DNA from 2 places in the Paenisporosarcina sp. NPDC076907 genome. Region 2 is predicted to be linked to the other one. Evidence: riboswitches for the same ligand, from Rfam matches in the RefSeq annotation. Region 2 holds a riboswitch; the other holds the start of a gene.

Region 1 (7,205 bases), on a different contig from region 2:
CCGTGTGTGCATCAAAAATTGTTGAAGGCATATCTTCAGCATGAGTTTTTAGTCCACTCATATATTTAACTGCGTTAGGACCTGCAACCATTCCGCCATAAATTGCAGAAAGTAATGAGTTTGCTCCAAGTCGGTTTGCACCATGTTGAGAGTAATCACACTCACCTGCAGCAAATAAACCAGGAATAGTTGTCATTTGATCGTAGTCAACCCATAGTCCGCCCATTGAATAATGGACTGCCGGGAAGATTTTCATTGGAAGTTTACGGGGATCTTCACCTGTGAATTTCTCATAAATTTCAATGATTCCGCCTAGCTTGATATCCAATTCTTTCGGGTCTTTGTGAGAAAGATCCAAGAATACCATGTTTTCGCCGTTAACCCCAAGTTTTTGGTTAACACACACATCAAAAATTTCGCGAGTTGCGATATCACGAGGTACCAAGTTCCCATAACTAGGATATTTTTCTTCAAGGAAGTACCAAGGTTTACCGTCTTTATATGTCCAAATACGCCCACCTTCACCACGCGCTGATTCGGACATTAAACGAAGTTTGTCATCTCCTGGAATCGCTGTCGGGTGAATTTGAATGAATTCGCCATTTGCGTAGGTTGCACCTTGTTGATATACAATTGAAGCTGCAGAGCCTGTATTGATTATAGAGTTTGTTGATTTACCGAAAATAATACCAGGACCACCTGTTGCCATGATGACAGCGTCACCACGGAAAGGACGAATTTCCATAGTTTTCAAGTCTTGAGCCATGATTCCACGACATACGCCGTCGTCATCTAAGATTGCACCTAGGAATTCCCAGTTTTCGTATTTCGTTACAAGACCGTCAACTTCGTAGCGACGTACTTGTTCATCAAGTGCATAAAGCAATTGTTGACCAGTTGTAGCGCCGGCGAAAGCTGTACGATGGAACATTGTTCCCCCGAAACGACGGAAATCTAATAACCCTTCAGGTGTACGGTTGAACATAACACCCATACGATCGAATAATCGAATGATACCAGGTGCTGCTTCTGCCAATGCTTTTACTGGTGGTTGATTTGCAAGGAAATCCCCGCCGTATACTGTATCATCAAAGTGATTGTCAGTTGAATCGCCTTCACCTTTTGTATTTAATGCTCCGTTAATTCCGCCCTGTGCACACACTGAGTGTGAGCGTTTAACAGGAACTAATGAGAATAATTCTACTGTTGTTCCTTGTTCTGCTGCTTTCATTGTTGCCATTAAACCAGCTAGACCACCGCCGACAACAATCAATTTACTTTTTGCCATGATTCATCTCACTCCTCTTTTTAATAGTAATCAAGCAATTTCAGAAACTTATTACATGAATGCAAGAAGTGCACGAACGCCGATTACTGTCAATGCTAAGAAGATACCCATCGTCACGTAAGTTGAAATTCGTTGTGACCTAGGTGATTGAGTGATACCCCAGCTTACCAAGAATGACCAAATACCGTTAGCTAAATGGAATGTTGCAGACACAACACCAACCACGTAGAATACAAACATTAATGGATTTGCTAAAATATCAGCCATCATGTCAAAGTTAACTTCATCAGCACCAATTGCTTTTTGGAATCTTGTCTCGAATATATGCCATGCAATAAACACGACAAGAATAACTCCTGTTACACGTTGTAAAACAAACATCCAGTTACGGAATGTGCCATAACGCTGTGTGTTACTTTTTGCTGTAAAAGATATGTACACACCATAGAATGCATGGAACATTAAAGGAATGTAAATGACAAACCATTCCAAAAATAAAACGAATGGTAAACTTTCCATAAAGTGCGAAGCTTTGTTAAATGCCTCTGGTCCCTGCGTAGCAAAATGGTTAATAACCAAATGCTGTGCCACGAACAAACCTATTGGAATAATTCCAAGTAGAGAATGCAACCGGCGTAAATAAAATTCACTATCTTTCGACAAGACTGTTACCCCCCTCATTACTTTAAAATAGACAGACAAATTTAGACCTTCGTGTAGAACGAAAGCAACATTGACTGCATATCTCATCATGGTACAATATTATGACATGTTTATTGTACTCCCATCATAAGGGAGCGTCAAGGCAAGGTAGCCCACTACATAAGGCATTTATATGCAGGTAAATTCTCGATTCTGCAGTATTTTCACTACCTCGTCCATGGAAATTCTTATATTAAAAAAGTTTGAAGGCAATTTAGCCAGAAAGCGGGATTCATATGACAATAACAGAGGCAAATAAGGTACCCACTTTTGGTTACGAATTAATTCGAGATCATGTACTTTCGACAATTTTAGGCAAACATGAAGAAGATATCTTATATTGGGCAGGAAAAGATCTAGCCCGCAAGTTCCAGATGTTTTCCATGGAAGAAACGGTTTCTTTTTTCGAGGAAGCTGGATGGGGACAATTGAAGATAGAACAACTTTCGAAGGGTGAAGCCTTTTATGTCTTAACTGGCGACCCGGATGCTCTTCAAATCGAAAAACGTTGTTTCCGTCTTGAAGCTGGATTTCTTGCTCAACAGCAACAAAAATTGGGTGGCTTTATGACTGAATGCTTTGAAGAAAAACAACTGAAGAAAAACGCCGTTCAATTCCACGTTAAATGGGACTTGAAAGAAAAAGTTAACTGCTAAAACAGCATGCACCTTTTGTGGTGCATGCTGTTTTTGAGCTTTTTCAGACGTGAACTCTGTTTTTTCAGACGTCACTGCGTTTTTTTCAGACGTCGTGTCACTTTTTTCAGACGTCAACGTAAAAAATTCCGACTGAGCGACCATTCAGTGACTTCAAGGTTACACTTTTCCAACGGTTTCAACCAAGAAAGCGGGCAGACACTTCTAATTGGAGTGTCTGCCCGCTTTTTTCAATCCCACTTTAAACGATTGTTTAATTCGGTTTGATATTGTTTAAAGGCACTGCTATTTGTTTTCATTCCTTTTTTCGATAACATACGGTTCAGTTGTGTAAGTCTTTGATTATACTGCTGTTCCAGCTCTGTTTTTTCACGTTGTGTGGCTTTTTTCATTTGATGCTGCAATTCGCTCATTTCTTCTTTTACGAATTGAGCTTCATCGTCATGCCCTGAGTTCTTCAAAATGCGCATTACCATACGAATATCTTCTGGGTAATGGGCAAATTCATCTGGTGGCAGCGGCTTTCCCGCTCCCGGCAAATTGTCAAACTGCCCATCACGTTGTGCTTTTTTGATTAAATCCTCCACGATATGCCAGTTCATTTCTTTCACTGCCTCTCATGATGATCATGAAACTATTAACCTACTTCCATCATATCATGAAATGTTTTTACACTCGAACTGCAGCTAATCCAAATTCGTCATGCAATGCATTTGTTGCTTGCAACATGACATTTTCAGGCACAACAACCGAAACTTTAATTTCCGAAGTACTGACCATTTTCACCGGAATTCCTTCTTTCCGAAGGCGATCGAACATTTGGGCAGCAACCCCTGGATTTGAAACCATCCCTGAACCCACGATCGAAACTTTGGCCAAGCCTACTTCAAAATTAGTGGACTGGTATCCGAGCTCAGTTTTCTTACTTTCCAATACTTGAACGGTTTCTGCAAAATCCTCTTTTTTAATGGAGAATGAAACGCTTGGTTGCACGCCTTCCATAATACTTTGAACAATAATATCTACGTTTACATGATGTTTTGCAAGTGTAGTGAAAATTTTAGCGAGTGAGCCGTTAAAAGGCACTTCATATCCAACGGTAATCCTTACGATTTCCGGTTCAAATGCCACACCACGCACAACTAAGTTTTTTTCCATCGTTGGTTCCTCCAATAATATGGTCCCTGTATCTTCACTTAAGCTCGAGCGGACACTAAGTGGCATGCAATAATTTTTAGCGAATTCAACTGCACGAGGATGCAAAACCCCTGCTCCTAAGTTAGCAAGTTCCAACATTTCGTCATAGGAAAGCTCCTGCAGTTTTCGTGCACCATCCACATATCGTGGGTCTGATGTATAAATTCCATCAACATCGGTATAAATATCGCATTGGTCTGCGCTTAGTGCTGCTGCAATTGCAACAGCTGTCGTATCCGAGCCACCACGTCCAAGTGTCGTAATCTCTCCATACGCATCCAATCCCTGGAATCCGGCAACAACTACCACTTTTCCGTCCGATAAAGCCTGTTCCATGCGAATCGTATCGATATGTTCAATACGTGCGTTGCGATGAACGGATTCCGTTCCGACTCCTGCCTGCCAACCTGTAAACGATACCGCATCCTGTCCCATATGTTGAAGTGCCATTGTCAACAAAGCAATCGTTACTTGTTCCCCTGTCGACAACAACATGTCCATTTCACGTTTTGATGGTTCAGCTGATAAATCGCCAGCCAGACTCATTAACTCATCTGTCGTTTTGCCCATGGCCGAAACCACTACAACGATTTCATGGCCTTTTGCAGTTTCTCCGATAATTCGTTTTGCAACGTTTCGGATTCTTTCCGTATTTCCGACTGATGTTCCACCAAATTTCATAACAATACGACTCAATGTAAACTCTCCCTTATTTCCAAAGAAGCTAAAAAAAGACAGACTATCCACGAGTAATCGGGAAAGGCTGTCTCCATGCATGTACGTTCAAAAGAAGCGTCCATGTGAGATAGCCCTCCAGAATCGATTAGATTCTGACAATCCTGCATTTGTTCAATGCAAAACCAGCGCGACATCAGAAACAGTATGTCGAACTTCGGCGAATTTCCCTTTCGCTTTCCTTCAAAGGATCTGTTCATCCTCGAGAAAGTTACTGTTGATTTTCGCGCCTCTATCACCACTTATTATTGGTTGTTCAACAAAAGCAGAAGCTCTTTGTCGAACAATCGTTTTAGTGATTCAATTTCAGTGAGTCAACAATATCATATACTCACTCTTTTGACAATGACTCATTTTGAAAATAAGCGGACATGGTTTCCGCGATTTGCAATGGTAAACCTGATTGTTTCAGCTCTTCCACGGAAGCTTCCTTAATACGTTTTACAGAACCGAAATGTTTCAATAACATTTTTTTTCGTTTCGGACCGATTCCTTCGAAACCATCCAAAGCAGACGCAATGGTTTGTTTTCCACGCTGTTGGCGATGGAATGTAATCGCAAATCGATGGACTTCATCCTGTATCCGCTGGAGTAAATAAAAACCTTCACTCGTTCTTTTCAAAGGAATGATTTGTGGTGGTTCGCCATATAACAACGAAGATGTCTGATGCTTCGCGTCTTTAGCCAATCCCGCAATCGGTATGGATAAACCGAGTTCATCTTCAATTACTTCGCGCGCGATTTCCATCTGTCCTTTCCCTCCGTCAATGACGATTAGGTCGGGCAGTGGTAATTCGTCTCTTAATACCCGAGTATAACGTCTGCGAATAACTTCCCGCATCGCCCCGTAGTCATCATGAGCGGCAGCGGTTTTCGTTTTATATTTACGGTAGTCTTTTTTGTTTGGCCTTCCGTCAATAAACGATACCATCGCCGAAACTGCATCTGCTCCGTAAATATGTGAATTATCGAATGCCTCAATTCGTAGAGGCGGTGCAATATCCATTGCTTTTCCAAGCTCTTCAACCGCCCCAATCGTCCGTTGTTCTTGTCGATCAATAAGCTGGAACTTTTCACGGATGGCGATTTCGGCGTTCTTCGTCGCCAAATCGATCATTTGTTTTTTCTTGCCTCGGCTTGGTGAAGCTACTTTTATCTCAAGGAGTTGATTTGCCAGTTGCAAGTCGACGGTGCTTGGTAAAAACACTTCTTTAGGCTTGATATGATGGGGTTTATCATAAAACTGACCAAGGAATGTCAGAAATTCATCGTCAGGATCTTGATATAACGGAAATACAGATACATCGCGTTCGATTAACTTGCCTTGGCGGACAAAGAATACTTGAACACACATCCAACCTTTAGCTACTGCAAAGCCAAAAATATCACGGTCGGTAAAATCATTCGTCGTCATTTTTTGTTTTTCCATAACGGTTTCAATATGTGTGATTTGGTCACGGTATTCCTTTGCTCTCTCAAACTCTAAGTTTTCTGCAGCTGATGACATTTTTTCCGTCAATTCATGTTTCACTTGTTGGTATCCACCATTTAGGAAACGGGTAATTTCATCAATAATTTTCCGATAAGCATCTTGTTCGATTGTTTTTACACATGGTGCAAGACACTGGCCTAAGTGGTAATACAAGCATACGCGATCTGGCAAAGTCGGACATTTCCGCAATGGGTAAAGCCGATCGAGTAATTTTTTCGTTTCACTCGCTGCATAAGCGTTCGGGTAAGGGCCGAAATATTTCCCTTTATCCTTTTTAACAATCCTTGTTGTAATCAATTTCGGATGTTTCTCACCTGTTATTTTAATATAAGGATATGTTTTATCATCTTTGAGCATGATGTTATATTTCGGATCATGCTTTTTGATTAAATTCAGTTCCAAAATCAACGCTTCAATATCTGAAGACGTAACGATATACTCAAAATCTTCTATTTCCTGAACGAGGCGTTGCGTTTTGCCATCATGACTTCCAGTAAAATAAGAACGGACCCGATTTTTCAAAACTTTTGCCTTGCCCACGTAAATAATGGTTCCTTGTCGGTCTTTCATTAAATAAACACCGGGCTGGTCAGGTAGAATCGCACATTTCTGTTGTATTAAGTCATTCATCATTATCATCACCTGTTGAAAAAAACCGGGTGCCCATGGGTACCCGGTTTTAATAATATGTCTTTTACACTATAAAAATTAAAAGCTATAAATTATGCGTGTTTGTTAACTAATTCAGCTAAAGCTTCTTTCGGGTTGAAACCAACAACTTTATCGACAGGTTGCCCGTCTTTGAAAAGTACTAACGTCGGAATTGACATAATGCCGAAATTGCTAGCTGTTTCTTGGTTTTCATCTACATCAACTTTTACGATTTTCACTTTACCATCCATGTCAGCATCTAATTCTTCAAGAACTGGAGCGATCATTTTACAAGGTCCACACCAAGGTGCCCAAAAATCGACTAATACTAAGCCGTCTGAAATTTCACTTGAAAAGCTTTGATCTGTTCCGTGTACAATTGCCATATTAAAACATCCTCCTCTAAATACAAACTCTAAACGTAGTATAGCATGTGGTAAATACTGCTTCTACTTTTTTGCTCAACCTTTTGATAGCCAAAATG
Region 2 (7,205 bases):
AAACTTCCTCGTTCAACTGTATAAGATATAGAATAAATACCTTCTCCAACATTTTGACTCCAAAGCCAACGTTCTGTAAAGGTAACCAGATAAATTTCCTTTCCGATTTCCTTAGCATTACTTTCTCGAGTCACTTGATAACCATTAATCGTGCCTTCCCACTGCCCAACTTCTCTAGGAAAATCATCGATAACCGTTCCTTCTCCAGAAGTTGCAAATTCTATCGCATCTTCTTTTGTAAAAGGTGGCATAGGTGGAGAAATAACATGAAAATATGCCCAGAATATCAGAAGGGAAGTAATGGGAATGAAGAAAAAGAGTTTAAGGCTTTTACTTTCTGTCATTCTTCTATAGAGCAATTTGTCTATCACCGCATATAACAAAGCAGCTAGCACTCCGACTATAGCCATTTGTAATTCTTGAAAAAATATTTGGTTCGCTAAACCGAAAAAACCGAGAATCAACACATAAAGCCAATCGTGTCGCTTAAACCATTTGCGTTGTAAATACTCAATTCCGACAGAAACCAAATTCCCGTATATGAGAATGATAACCCCAATGTACATAAAGAAAATAAGAAACCAACCAATGAATTGATCTCCTTGGTTGTAAGTGATTTCTTCTCTTCCTATTAGGTTGAGAGAAGCCAGCAACAACGAGAAAATGATTGTAGTGACAGACGTTGTAATTAACTTTCTGAAAATAAGGCTTCCAATTTCGTTATGCATAGACTTCTCCTAACTGCCAATAGTTTTTGCTATTCAAATAAATACTTAATAACGCCAGGCACTCGCTTTCTGAAAAAGGAATAGCTATGCTCTTCATCATCAAGAATATCAAATTTAACGTTTGGGGTTTTTACTTTTAATATTTCATAAATTCGCTGATTAGAGTCTAAAAAACCTTTGCTTATTCTTTCATTTTCATGCGCTTCTTTCGTTCCACAATCCATGTAAAACTTCTCAATTGAAGACAAATCCGTTTTTCTCAAGAGCTTCTCTATTTCTTCCTGATTACGCCAACAGGCAGAGGAAATAGTTGCGACTTTTGTGAATACATGTGAATAACGAGCAGCGGCATATGTGGAAATTAATCCGCCTAGTGAAATCCCAGCAATACTTGTCGAGTCTTCCAAAGTTCGATAAGTTCGATCTATGTAAGGCTTAAGTTCATGGACAATAAAGTCAACATAAGCGGCACCTTTGCCTCCAGTTGTACTGACCTGACCACTTAAATTCTTGCTATACTCACCATCTACCCAAGGACAGTACTCGTTTTTGCGTTCGTCCCCAACAATATTGGTATCTATCCCAACCACGATGATTTCTAATTTATGTTCATCCAAGTAATTTTTTAAATCTAGTGAAATACCTTTAATAGCCTCTTCATCCAGAAAGACATTTTGTCCATCATGCATATAAAGGACGGGGTAACGCTTCGTTTCTTCCGCGTAATTGACAGGCGTATAGACGCGAATAGTCCGATCATGGTTGAATGCGGAAATACGGAAATTGAATTTTTCTAACATGATTATTCTCAGCCCTTCTTTTTAAAGCTTCTTAATTAATTTCATATGACAACGCTCTACTCAGAATGTCTGCATAAACTTCATGCCAATCTTCACAATGCAGGGGTACTTCAAAAGGCTGGATAAAAATCCTTTGAGCAGATTCGAAAATGGCATCAAACGGAAGTATACGAGTAATATCCATTCGATACATGACTTGATATCCGATTAATGGATAGGGACTATTGCTATTCCAAGATGGGTTTTCACTGTGGTTGACTTCGACATATCCAAGATACGTGCAATCTCCCTCAACACACGCTTCCTCCATCACTTCACGTTTCACACATTCAAGTGGTGATTCATTTTGTTCAATATGTCCACCAGGAAAATTCCATCCGCGGTTTTTTATATCCACTAACAGCAATTTTTCTTGATGAAAGCAAATAGCATGAACACTTGTTATTAATTCAGGTTGAGGCAGTTTGTAAGATGATGTCCAGGTTAATTTTATTCGAGACTTCCCCCAGTTTACATAGGTTGTTGTCATGTTAAAGTCCTCCTTTACTAGAGAATGTATTAAAAAACATTTAATCCTTATGGTATTCGTCATTTAAAAATCAAATGCCTTCTTTTACCATATTAAAGGGGATTAATATCTTTTAGAGAGGTGAGTGGTCATGAAAAAACTAACAAAATGAGAAGAGAAATGTATAAATCAAAAATACGCAGAGATAATTCTCAGTATTTTTTCGTAAAAAAAAAACACCGCTAAATGCGATGCTAATTTGTTATCATTTTTAGATTATTTTACATCTTTATTAAGGTTCTCTTTAAAAACTCTCTTGTGCGTTCTTGTGTTGGATGATTGAAAATTTGCTCAGGTGTTCCTTCTTCACAAATAACGCCTTTGTCCATAAATACGACACGGTCAGCAACTTCCTTTGCAAATTCCATTTCATGCGTGACGATTAACATCGTAAGACCTGTTTCAGCAAGTTCCTTCATTACTTTAAGAACTTCCCCAACCATCTCAGGATCGAGAGCCGATGTGGGTTCATCAAACAGCATGACGTCAGGTTCCATTGAAAGTGCACGTGCGATCGCTACACGCTGCTTCTGTCCGCCAGACAAGTGGCTTGGTTTAGCGTTGATATATCGATCCATCCCAACGACTTTCAGGTATTTCATTGCAATTTTTTCCGCTTCTTCCTTTGAGCGCTTCAAAACTTTTACTTGTCCAATTACGCAATTGTTGATGACGTTATGATTGTTGAATAGGTTGAATTGCTGGAAGACCATTCCGAGTTTTGTTCGGTAAGCATGGATATCATGCTTGTTATCCAAAATGTTTTCTTTTTTATATATGATTTGGCCGCCGCTCGGTTTTTCCAATAGATTAATGCAGCGCAAAAGAGTGGACTTCCCGGATCCTGAAGAACCAATGACGCAGACCACTTCTCCTTTGTTCACCGAGAAATCAATGTCACGCAAAACTTGATGTGTTCCAAAAGATTTGCTTAGATGTTGTATATCAATAACTGCTTCCATTTGATCTTCTCCTTTCTTATCGTTCACCGTTCCCAAGTACATCTGACGGCATTCCAATCATGCTGTAATTTTTAGGTCCATCCAATTTTCTCTCGATGTATCGCAGGATAAGTGTGATGGTAAACGTCATGATGAAATACAGAACACAGGCAACAAAGAACGATTCAAAATACCTGAAGTTGTTTCCGGCAACAGATTTCGTTTGGAAAAACAACTCGGTTACCCCAATGACGTTCAGAACAGCCGTATCTTTAATATTAATGACAAATTGATTGCCTGTTGCTGGCAAAATGTTACGAATGACTTGCGGCAGTACGACATGGATCATCGTCTGAAAATGATTCATACCGATTGCCTGGGAAGCTTCAAATTGCCCTTGATCGACGGACACGATTCCACCGCGGACAATTTCTGCCATGTACGCCCCAGTATTGATTGATACGATAAAGACGGCCGCAGTCAATACGTCCATGTTGATGCCAAATGCCAGGGCCGACCCATAAAATATAACCATGGCTTGCACAATCATAGGCGTGCCGCGGAAAAACTCAACATACACAGATAAAATTGCATTTATTATTTTTAATAACCATTTTTTAGCCCCTCGATCAGGCATTGGAATCGTTTTGATGACACCAATCAGTAATCCGATGATTGCCCCCAGAATCGTTCCGATAATGGAAATCAAGAGTGTCATAACCGCTCCACGAATGAACATCGGCCAGTTATTGGTTAAAATCGTCATAATCCACTCAGTACTCATCTTTGTCCTCCTTAAACAATATAAAACCGGCTGCCGTTGCAGCCGGTATCACATGATCATTTATTGTGCTGCCGGTTGATTCTTGATAGCGTTATCCATAATTTCTTGGCGTTCTTCTTCTGAGATTTTTGATAAGGCTTTATTAATTTTCTCTGCTAAGTCACTGCCCTTTTGAAGTCCTACCGCAGTAGCTGTATCATCATCAGAAGTAGCGAAGCCATCTGTAAATTCTACCATTGCAAAGTTGTCATTAGCCGCAGAAGCACTGATTCCTTCAGGACGTTCTGACACATACCCATCAATCATTCCTGATTCAAGCGCAACTCGCATTGCAGGGAAATTGTCCATCGCTGTTTGTTTCTTCACGCCATCTATTTGATCAATTACTGAATAGTGGAATGTGTTTAATTGAGCCGTTATTTTTGCTCCTTTGAAATCTTGGAGGGAAGTAGCACCTTCATACTCTCCACCTTTTTTAACAACCATCACTAATTCTGATGTGTAGTAATTGTCCGAGAAATCGATTGACTCTTTACGCTCTGCTGTAGGGGACATACCTGCAATAATGGCATCAATTTTACCTGAAACCAATGCTGGTACAAGCCCATCCCATTCAGTTTTCACGATGACTAATTCTTTTCCTAGTTCTTCAGCAATTTTTTTGGCGATTTCCACATCATAGCCACCTGCATATTCTGCATTGCCATCAATTTTCACTCCACCGTTTGAGTCATCCATTTGAGTCCAGTTAAATGGTGCATATCCCGCTTCAAGTCCTACCTTAAATGTATCTTTTTCTCCTGATGTTCCTGTTTTTTCTGAAGTGCTTGACCCACAAGCTGTTAAAAGCAAAATGGTTGAAAGGAATATCGTTAAAAATATGGTTGATTTTTTTCTCATGACTAGTTCTCCCCTTTTGTTTGATATATGTTTTACTTTGTCTTTATAGACTAAAAAGGCCAACTGCACAAAAAAAGACCTGAGATGATCTCAGGTCGCAATATGTATAGTTGCCCTAAATCCTCTTCTTTTCCCAAATGAGATAGCACACCTCAATAAACCGGGAAGTTTATTGAGACAGTCCTGCAGTTCTTAACTACAGACCCAGCAAGTAATACCGAGAAATATTACACACTTCGGCGACATTTCCTTCTCCTTAGAATCAAAGTATCTCAAACTCCTCTAAGGACTGTTAAATATCGCGCCTCTACCTCACCATAAAAGTGAGGTTATATTCAATTATGTTCAACAGTCTACAACAACATAATTTATCTGTCAACCAATCTAACAATCTGGAAATTACCTAATGGCATTTGTTAAAACATAATATTATCGATAAATAGGGTTGTATTTTTACCATTTTAAAGGGAATTAATATCTTAAAAGAGAATAGATATGAGTGGTCATGAAAATCGCTAACAAAAGGTGAAGGAAGGTTATTATGGGTTCAAGAATTATGCATAGTATTATAGCCTATAAAATTGCTGAATCAGTTCCAATATCAGATAAAACGTCCTTTTTATTAGGAGGGATAGCACCAGATGCAGGGTCTCCTAAAGAGTTATCACATTTCTTTACGGGCGACGTCAATGATTATTCAAGAAATGTAGATTACGAAAATTTTATTGAAAAATATCGTTCTGATAAAAACAGTTCATTTATTTTAGGATATTATTCACATCTAATCGCAGATGACTTGTGGTTAAAGGGATTTTATTTACCATGGTTAAAAAACAGACTGGAAAACGATCAGAATATCCTCAATTTATATCATGGCGATTTTCAAACATTAAATGGGTTGTTATTAGATTACTACGGAGTCACAGATGAACTTAAAGAGATTTTAGAAAGTAGTGGCTCAGTTATTGAGATTGAAGAAGTATCCTCTAAAGACATCCATGACTTTGTTCCATATGTGTTAGAAGATATGAAATATGATATTGCACTTAGTAAACAACAATTAAATGTTTTTACTCTTGAGCAAATCATTGGATACATAGAAACATCAGTCCAAAAAGGAATCATGCATATAAAACCAATTTTAAGTTAATGTAGGTCGAGCTAGTGCGCAAAAAACCCCACGAATCTGGACAATATCCAGGTACGTGGGGTTTCGCAAGACTGCAATCGATTATGATTTCCTACTGAGCGATCGCTCAGTTGTAATTATTGACCTTCACGTAGGAAAAAATGAAGGTGACGTAGGAATTTTCACTGTTCACGTAGGAAAAATCGCCATCCACGTAGGAATTAGAGCAATTTCATAAATTACTTCGCATAATTCGCTCTGCGTGTTTGATTCATGACGGCGAGAGTGACGATTTCCGAAACGTCTTTCAGTTTTTCTTTACTGATTTTGTCTATAGTATCTTCGGGCTTATGATACCAAGGCTCCGCTGGGTTGTGAATGAATAAAGCAGCTGGAATTCCAGCTTTTGCAAAGGGAACATGGTCGCTACTGTCACCTTGATTATAAGGTGTTGGCTCTCCGTTCAGATCTGTACTGGCTTCCTGTGCCAGTTCAGTCACAAGGTTCGGCTTATTATCAACCGTTTGCAAAATCAGATCACCTGCATCTTTACTTCCTACCATATCCAGATTGAAGTTGGCCACGATTCGGCTGATTTCCTCTTTTGATAACTGTTCTACATAGTGATTGGAACCTATCAATCCCAGTTCTTCTGCACCAAACGTGATAAATCGGATTTCTGTGTGCGTTGGAACGGCTTTCATGACCCGTGCAAGTTCAAGTGTCATGGCAGTTCCGGATGCATCATCATTAGCACCAGGCGCCCCTGCAACTGAATCGTGATGCGCACCGATGACCAGGATGTCATGAGTTTCTTTTGTTTTTTTGGATACGTTGGGCTTTTTGGTGGCAATGACATTGTGCGATGTATTTTGTTCGGACTTTGCTCCTTCAATTTTTAAAGAGGCAACAGCTCGAGGGTATTTCTTAATATGACTTATCATCGTCTCGCCTTCAGTTTGGGTCAACAGCACTGATGGAACAAATCCTTTATGAGGTTCACCTAAACTTCCCATGATGGTTCCCGGTTCATTGTTGTAAAATATGACCCCTACAGCACCTTTCGCAGCCACATTTAACATTTTCTCTTTGAAGCTAATGACACCACGCTGCAGAAGTGCAATTTTTCCGGTCAAGTCCAATTGTTCGAGGTCTTTATTCTGACCAAGCCCAGCATCAACGACTTCTCCGGTAACTTTTCCGCTAACCGAATATTCCAAAGCCTGCGGATCCAGTTTTACTGAAAAACGCTCGATCTGTAAACCAATGGTGTGAGGCGCCGTATAGTCAGTGAAAGTGAAAGCCTGTACCTTGACCTTATAACCATAGGACTCGAATTGTTTTTTAATGAAAGC

What was found. Region 2 has a riboswitch for lysine ahead of ACQKEV_RS00765 (transporter substrate-binding domain-containing protein). Riboswitches for the same ligand answer to the same signal wherever they lie in the genome.
Region 1: another riboswitch for lysine. It lies ahead of ACQKEV_RS10550 (aspartate kinase); the one in region 2 lies ahead of ACQKEV_RS00765 (transporter substrate-binding domain-containing protein).

The regions. Positions count from the first base shown of each region.
Region 1 covers NZ_JBNNIX010000002.1:560,841-568,045, forward strand. The annotation lists gene sdhA (succinate dehydrogenase flavoprotein subunit) at 1-1,288, opposite strand, end outside; gene ACQKEV_RS10535 (succinate dehydrogenase cytochrome b558 subunit) at 1,340-1,951, opposite strand; gene ACQKEV_RS10540 (YslB family protein) at 2,227-2,646, shown strand; gene ACQKEV_RS10545 (DUF1992 domain-containing protein) at 2,877-3,248, opposite strand; gene ACQKEV_RS10550 (aspartate kinase) at 3,316-4,539, opposite strand; lysine riboswitch at 4,642-4,821, opposite strand; gene uvrC (excinuclease ABC subunit UvrC) at 4,910-6,700, opposite strand; gene trxA (thioredoxin) at 6,793-7,107, opposite strand.
Region 2 covers NZ_JBNNIX010000001.1:148,629-155,833, forward strand. The annotation lists gene ACQKEV_RS00740 (hypothetical protein) at 1-728, opposite strand, end outside; gene ACQKEV_RS00745 (alpha/beta hydrolase) at 758-1,528, opposite strand; gene ACQKEV_RS00750 (NUDIX domain-containing protein) at 1,560-2,057, opposite strand; gene ACQKEV_RS00755 (amino acid ABC transporter ATP-binding protein) at 2,318-3,058, opposite strand; gene ACQKEV_RS00760 (amino acid ABC transporter permease) at 3,075-3,821, opposite strand; gene ACQKEV_RS00765 (transporter substrate-binding domain-containing protein) at 3,882-4,721, opposite strand; lysine riboswitch at 4,857-5,039, opposite strand; gene ACQKEV_RS00770 (zinc dependent phospholipase C family protein) at 5,263-5,871, shown strand; gene ACQKEV_RS00775 (hypothetical protein) at 5,927-6,088, shown strand; gene ACQKEV_RS00780 (M20/M25/M40 family metallo-hydrolase) at 6,090-7,205, opposite strand, start outside.